DNA from 2 places in the Bradyrhizobium sp. WSM4873 genome. Region 1 is predicted to be linked to the other one. Evidence: predicted binding sites of a transcription regulator. Region 1 holds the regulator's gene; the other holds the start of a gene.

Region 1 (3,412 bases):
CAGACCAACATCCTGGACGGCAAGCTGGACCTCAATCTGCTGCGCGCCCGCGTCGGCATGGTGTTCCAGAAGCCGACGCCGTTCCCGATGACGATCTACGAGAACATCGCGTTCGGCATCCGTCTCTATGAGAAGATCTCGAAGTCCGAGATGGACGGCCGCGTCGAAAAGGCACTCCGCGGCGGCGCGCTGTGGAACGAGGTCAAGGACAAGCTCAACGCCTCCGGCCTGTCGCTCTCGGGCGGCCAGCAGCAGCGCCTCTGCATCGCCCGCACCGTCGCGGTGCGGCCCGAGGTGATCCTGTTCGACGAACCCTGTTCGGCGCTCGACCCGATCTCGACCGCCAAGGTCGAGGAGCTGATCCAGGAGCTGTCCGAGGATTACACGATCGCGATCGTCACTCACAACATGCAGCAGGCGGCGCGCGTCTCCGACAAGACCGCCTTCATGTATCTCGGCGAGCTGATCGAATTCGACGACACCAGCAAGATCTTCACGTCGCCGACTGACCGGCGCACGCAGGATTACATCACCGGCCGGTTCGGCTAGGAGACGCGACATGGGTTCTGAACATACCGCAAAGGCCTTCGATACCGACCTCCAGGAACTCACCCGCCTGGTCGCCGAGATGGGTGGCATCGCCGAGCGCATGATCGTCGAGTCCGTCGACGCGCTGATCCGCCGCGACGTCCCGCTCGGCCAGCGCGTCGTCGCCATCGACACCGAACTCGACGCGCTGCAGAAGCGCATCGAGGAGCGTGCGGTGCTCACCATCGCCCGCCGCCAGCCGATGGCGGTCGACCTGCGCGAGATCGTCGGCGCCATGCGCGTCGCGACCGATCTCGAGCGCATCGGCGACCTCGCCAAGAACATGGGCAAACGCGTCGCGGCGCTGGAGACGGACTTCCATCCGCTCAAGCTGTTTCGCGGCCTCGAGCACATGACCGACCTCGTGCAGCAGCAGGTCAAGTCGGTGCTGGACGCCTATGCCGCGCATGATCTGCCGGCGGCGATGGCGGTGTGGAAGGGCGACGAGGAGGTCGACGCCATCTGCACCTCGCTGTTCCGCGAGCTCCTTACCTACATGATGGAGGATCCGCGCAACATCTCGTTCTGTATCCATTTGATGTTCTGCGCCAAGAACATCGAGCGGATCGGCGACCACGCCACCAACATCGCCGAGACCGTGTTCTACATGATCGAGGGACAGGCGATCACCGACAAGCGGCCGAAGGGCGACATGACGACCTTCGCCAACACGGTACCGAACACTTAAGGAGCGACGACCCGATGGGCGCACGCATTATGGTGGTTGAGGACGAGGAAGCTCTGACGGAGCTTCTCCGCTACAACCTCGAAGGCGACGGCTATGACGTCGAGACGGTGATGCGCGGCGACGACGCCGACACTCGCCTCAAGGAGCACATCCCCGATCTGATCGTGCTCGACTGGATGCTGCCGGGCCTGTCAGGCATCGAATTGTGCCGGCGGCTTCGCACCCGTCCCGAGACCAAGCAGCTCCCGATCATCATGCTCACCGCGCGCGGCGAGGAGAGCGAACGGGTGCGGGGTCTTGCGACCGGCGCCGACGATTACATCGTCAAGCCGTTCTCGGTGCCGGAGCTGCTCGCGCGCGTGAAAGGCCTGCTGCGGCGCGCGAGCCCCGAGCGGCTCGCCACCGTGCTTGCTTTTGGCGACATCGAGCTCGACCGCGACAAGCGCCGCGTGGCGCGCTCGGGCCGGCCGATCGATCTCGGTCCGACCGAATATCGCCTGCTGGAGTTCTTCCTGGAGCATCCGGGCCGGGTGTTCTCGCGCGAGCAACTGCTCGACAGCGTTTGGGGCCGCGACATCTACATCGATGAGCGTACCGTCGACGTGCATATCGGCCGCCTGCGCAAGCTGCTCAATCTCGGCCGCGAGCAGGACCCGATCCGCACCGTCCGCGGCGCCGGCTACGCGCTGGATGATCGTTTTGCCAAGGCGGAGCAGGTGTAGGGTTGCAGGCTTGTTTGCTGGCGAGCTGTCCCCGAATTCTCCGACGTCGTCCCGGACAAGCGAGCGAAGCGAGCGCTGATCCGGGACCCATAACCACCGAACGTGGTTTGGCGAAGACTCGGAGCGACCCCTTCCGCACGACTACTGCGTGCTCGGAGTATGGGTCCTGGCTTTCGCCAGGACGACACTGAAATTGTTGAACTGTCTTCGCGCGACGACTTGCCGTGATTACCGCGGACCCGGCTTCACCGGTGCGCGGCGCCGATCCGACGCCGGCTGGTACGCGACGCGCGAGTGCTGGGCGCAATAGGGCAGGCCGGACAGCGCACGGCCACCACAGAAGAAGAAGTCCGGGCTCGAGGGATCGCCGACCGGCCAGTGGCAGGTCGCCTCGTTCAATTCCAGCAGCGACAGCCGCTGGCTCATCGGCACCACGTTGTCGTATGTGACCGGATCCGGCTCAGCCTCGACCTCAAAGGCCTGCGCCAGTGCGGTGTTGCCGCGCGAGATCGGGCGGCTCACCCGCATCATGTGCTGCGCGGGGCGCGCCTTGCGCGGCCGGGGCGCTGCCGACGAAGGGCTCTTGGCGCGGCCCGAAAGGCCGAGCCTGTGCACTTTGCCGATCACGGCATTGCGGGTCACATTGCCGAGCTCCGCCGCGATCTGGCTGGCCGAAAGTCCGGCCTCCCAGAGCTTTTTCAGCTGCTCGACGCGATCATCGGACCAGGTCAAAACCGTCATTGCACCCTTTCCCTCGCTGCGCGCCAGCCATCCTGGGGCCTCGCAGCGAATGCCTAAGCCTTCAAAAACCCGTGCCGCCAGAATCCCTTAAGGCTCGCCGGGCGCGTCTTGAACGCCCGAACGTTTACGCCGGTACATAAGGACTTAAAGATCAGAACCACTGCACGAGATGTCGTATCTGACAATCCAAACGCTACAATATGGCGTGACTCCCGCGCAAGAGTCCGCCGACTCGCTTCCACATGTTCCGTGGCTAAATCCCGCAAAATCGGCACCGCAAGACTACGGATTCAGCGTTTCGCGAGGCTTTCCGGGCGGCATTGACACCCGTTTCACCAGGCCTAAGATAGTCGCGCGTGCCGCCCTCAAGAGGCGGCACGTTTCGTTTTCCGGGCCGGTCGATGGTGCGTTGCGCAATGCACGCTCACACCGTCCGCAACATTCAAGTGACCGCCATGACTAACAGCGCAGCGCCGCATTTGCTCCCCGTTTTCGCCAGATCCGACCTCGGTTTCGAGCGTGGCGAAGGCTGCTGGCTGATCGCGACTAATGGCGAGCGCTATCTCGATTTCACCTCGGGGGTGGCGGTGAACGCGCTCGGCCATGCCCATCCGGCGCTGGTCGCGGCGTTGCAGGAGCAGGCGACCAAGCTCTGGCACATGTCGAACCTGTT
Region 2 (3,412 bases), on a different contig from region 1:
TGCACGTCGTGCACCACGAGGCCCATGCCTTCGTCGGGCATCTTGATCCAGTCGCGGCGCTTGAGGGTGCGCTTGGTGTCTTCGTAGCCGGAGGTCCAGTGCTCGCGCATCGAGGTGCCCGAGAATTCGTGGTCCTTGGCGTCGCCCTCGTAGGCCTTCTGCTGGTAGATCAGATGCAGGATCGCGATCTCCGGCATGTGGCGCAGGCTTGACTTGAGTTTGCGCTCCTCCTCGGAGAGCTGCTCGTCGGGCAGCTTGGCCAAGGCCTTGTAGAGCAGGACCTTGAGGTTGTGGGTTCGGCGGTAGACGTCGGTGTTGTGGCGGGTGCGCGAGGAATACATGATGTCCTTGTGGCGGGCCATCACGTCCTGGATCGAGCGCGGCAGCACGCCGCGTGCGCTGAACAGGTCGACCTGGAACACCAGCGAATTGAGCGCGTCTTCCTGGTCGAGCAGGTGCTGAAGCGGCGTGTTGGAGACGATGCCGCCGTCCCAGAAATGATCGGTGCCGATCCGTACCATCGGCAGTGCCGGGGGCAGGGCGCCGGAAGCCATGATGTGCTCCGGCTCGATCTCGTCATGGGAATTGTCGAAATAGATGAAATTGCCGGAGAGCACGTTGACGGCGCCGACCGCGAAGCGAACCTTCTTCTCGTTGATGAGGTCGAAGTCGACGAGCTCGAGCAGGCTCTCCTTCAGCGGCATCGTGTCGTAATAGCTGGTGGCGGTCCGGGCGCCGACCGGGCTCAGCCAGGGATTGACCTGATGCGGGCTGAAGAAGCCCGGTTGGCCCATCGCCGACGTCATCCACGCGCTGGTGAGATTGCGCCACTGGCGGAAGATGTCTCCGTCAGGCGTGTAGTGCCAGATCTTGCGGTTGGTGATGCGCTCCCAGAAGATGCGCAGCGCCTCGAGCCGCTTCTCCGGCTTGTTGCCTGCGATGATGGCGGAGTTGATCGCGCCGATCGAGACGCCACAGACCCAGTCGGGCTCGATGCCGGCCTCGTGCAGCGCCTGGTAGACGCCGGCCTGGTAGGCGCCGAGCGCGCCGCCACCTTGCAACACCAGCGCAACGCGGTCGCAGCGCTCGGGCCGCCAGCCTCGCGAGGGAGGCTGATGGGTCTGATGAGCCGGTTGCGACGTTCGGGCGTCCATGGTGTGCCTCCTGGCAAGCATGGAGATCATGCTTCAATGACAGAGGCCAAACGATTGCGTCGGGCGGTGACGGCGTGATGACATTCTGGCGCCGATGCATCGCTTGCATGCACCATGAGCGCCCTAAGAATGGCTGCGGTCGTGCGGATGACGGAAATCCTTCACATCGCAGTCAATGACGGCGGCTAGCAATCTGCATCGCCGCCTGACGCTGCCGGGCGGGCATCACATGAGCACCACGAGAGGAGACCGGCGATGCGCAGGGAAGATTTACTGAGGCTTCCATCCATGCCGGCGGCTGGGCCGAGCTATCCGGCGGGGCCCTATCGCTTCGTCAACCGCGAATTCCTCGTCATCACCTACGCGACCGATCCGGAGCTGATCCGCGCCGGCCTGCCTGAGCCGCTGGAGCCGATCGACCAGCCGATCGTGCATTACGAATGGATCAGGATGCCGGACTCGTCCGGCTTCGGCAGCTACACCGAGTCTGGCCTCGTCATCCCCGCGCGCCTGCACGGCGAGGAGGTCAACTTCGTCTCGCAGATGTATCTGGACGATGATCCGCCGATCGCCGCCGGCCGCGAGATATGGGGCTTTCCCAAGAAATACGCTCATCCCAAGCTCGAGATCGTCAAGGACACGCTCACGGGCACGCTGGAATATGCCGGCCAGCTCGTCGCCATGGGCACGATGGGCTACAAGCACGAGAGCATGGCCGGCAACGGAGACCTGACCCGGGCGACGCTGTCGAAGACGCAGGTCAATCTGAAGATGATCCCCGGCGTCGACGGCCGCCTCGAGATCTGCCAGCTCGTCGCGATCAACCTCATCGACATCGTGCCGAAGGGCTCCTGGATGGGGCCCGGCCGGCTGCATCTGGTGCCGCATGTCAATGCCCCCGTAGCCGATTTCCCGGTCCGCCGCTGCCTCGGCGCGCATCATTACATCGCCGACCTGACGCTGCCGTTCGGCCGCGTCGTGCACGACTACATCAGGGAAGCCGAGTTGGCCACCACCGGGCTGGCCGCGGAGTAGGGCGTCATCATCAAACTGTAACAATGCCGTAATTGAGTACCCGCGAGGGTCCGGAAGATGCCGTCAGCCATCTTGCGGAGCGGGGCGTTCGTTGACGTTGGGGTTGGTCATGGCTGAGCCGGCTAAGCTTGTCAGCGCGATATCGGATTCCGTGCCTTGCATTCCCGGCCTGGTATGGGCATTCCGCCTCCACGGCGACGGCGGCGCCGAGGCGCTGCCGATCGACCAGCCGATCGGGTTCAGTCACGACGGCCGGCTCTGGCTGCATTTCAACCTCACGGACACGCGCGCACGGCCGTGGATCGCCGCGTCACAGCTGCCGCCGCTCGCGCGCGAGCTCTTGCTGTCCAACGACACCTTCCAGCAGCTTCACGTCATCGACCACTGCGTCTACGGCGTATTCTCCGACCTCGTGCGCGAGATCGACAGCGCGACGGAGGAGACCGCGTTCCTGCGCTTCGCCATGACCGAGCGGCTCCTGATCAGCGGCCGCCATCAGGCGCTGTGCTCGGCGGATGCGACACGCCGGGTGCTCGAAGGCGGCTACCGCGTCGACAACGTCGCCCATCTCCTTGAAAAGATCGTCGACGAGGTCGCCGACACGCTTGATAGGATGGCCGACAAGCTCGGCCAGGAGATCGACGACATCGAGGAGCGGATTTTGGCCGACGACGCCAAGCCGGAGATGCGCCGCAATCTTGGCCGGCTGCGCCGGACCTGCGTCAGGCTGCATCGCCAGCTCACCGGCCTGCGTACGCTGTTCCATCGCCTCGACCAGAAGAACACCGACCACCTGTCGCCGGACCTGCGAATCCAGGCCGGCAAGCTGGCGCAGCGGCTGGACGGCCTCGACCACGATATCGTCGAGCTGCGCGAACGCAGCCGCCTGCTCGAGGAGGAGCTGCGTTTCAAGAACGAGGAGGAAAGCAACAACCACCTCCACACGCTCTCGATCGTAACCTCGCTGCTGCTGCCGCCGACGCTGATCACCGGTATCTTCGGCATGAACACCAAGGGCCTGCCGCTGACCGATGTCGAGAGCGGATTTTTCTGGGCGGCGCTCCTGATGGCCTCGTCGGTCGGTGCGGCCTATCTCTTCATGCGGCGTACCGGTATTTTCAAATAGCGTACGCCAGCCGGTATCAGCCGTGATCGCGAGTGCACATCAATTTTCGCTGCGAAATGCGGCCGCGATTGTGCTGGCCTCGACAGTGGCGAGCACC

What was found. Region 1 encodes PhoB, which activates phosphate uptake and scavenging genes when phosphate is short. Its sites were predicted from a motif close to TGTCATNNANCTGTCAT; they were not measured.
Region 2: a site for PhoB is predicted at 1,221-1,237, ahead of AC0L21_RS01955 (acetoacetate decarboxylase). Genes of this name have one in related genera too.

What each region holds. Positions count from the first base shown of each region.
Region 1 covers NZ_JBVVPS010000040.1:44,979-48,390, forward strand. The annotation lists gene pstB (phosphate ABC transporter ATP-binding protein PstB) at 1-549, shown strand, start outside; gene phoU (phosphate signaling complex protein PhoU) at 560-1,276, shown strand; gene phoB (phosphate regulon transcriptional regulator PhoB) at 1,291-1,998, shown strand; gene AC0L21_RS33280 (GcrA family cell cycle regulator) at 2,227-2,739, opposite strand; gene AC0L21_RS33285 (acetylornithine transaminase) at 3,195-3,412, shown strand, end outside.
Region 2 covers NZ_JBVVPS010000001.1:393,417-396,828, reverse strand. The annotation lists gene AC0L21_RS01960 (patatin-like phospholipase family protein) at 1-1,154, opposite strand, end outside; gene AC0L21_RS01955 (acetoacetate decarboxylase) at 1,410-2,189, shown strand; gene AC0L21_RS01950 (transporter) at 2,299-3,315, shown strand; gene AC0L21_RS01945 (carbohydrate porin) at 3,338-3,412, shown strand, end outside.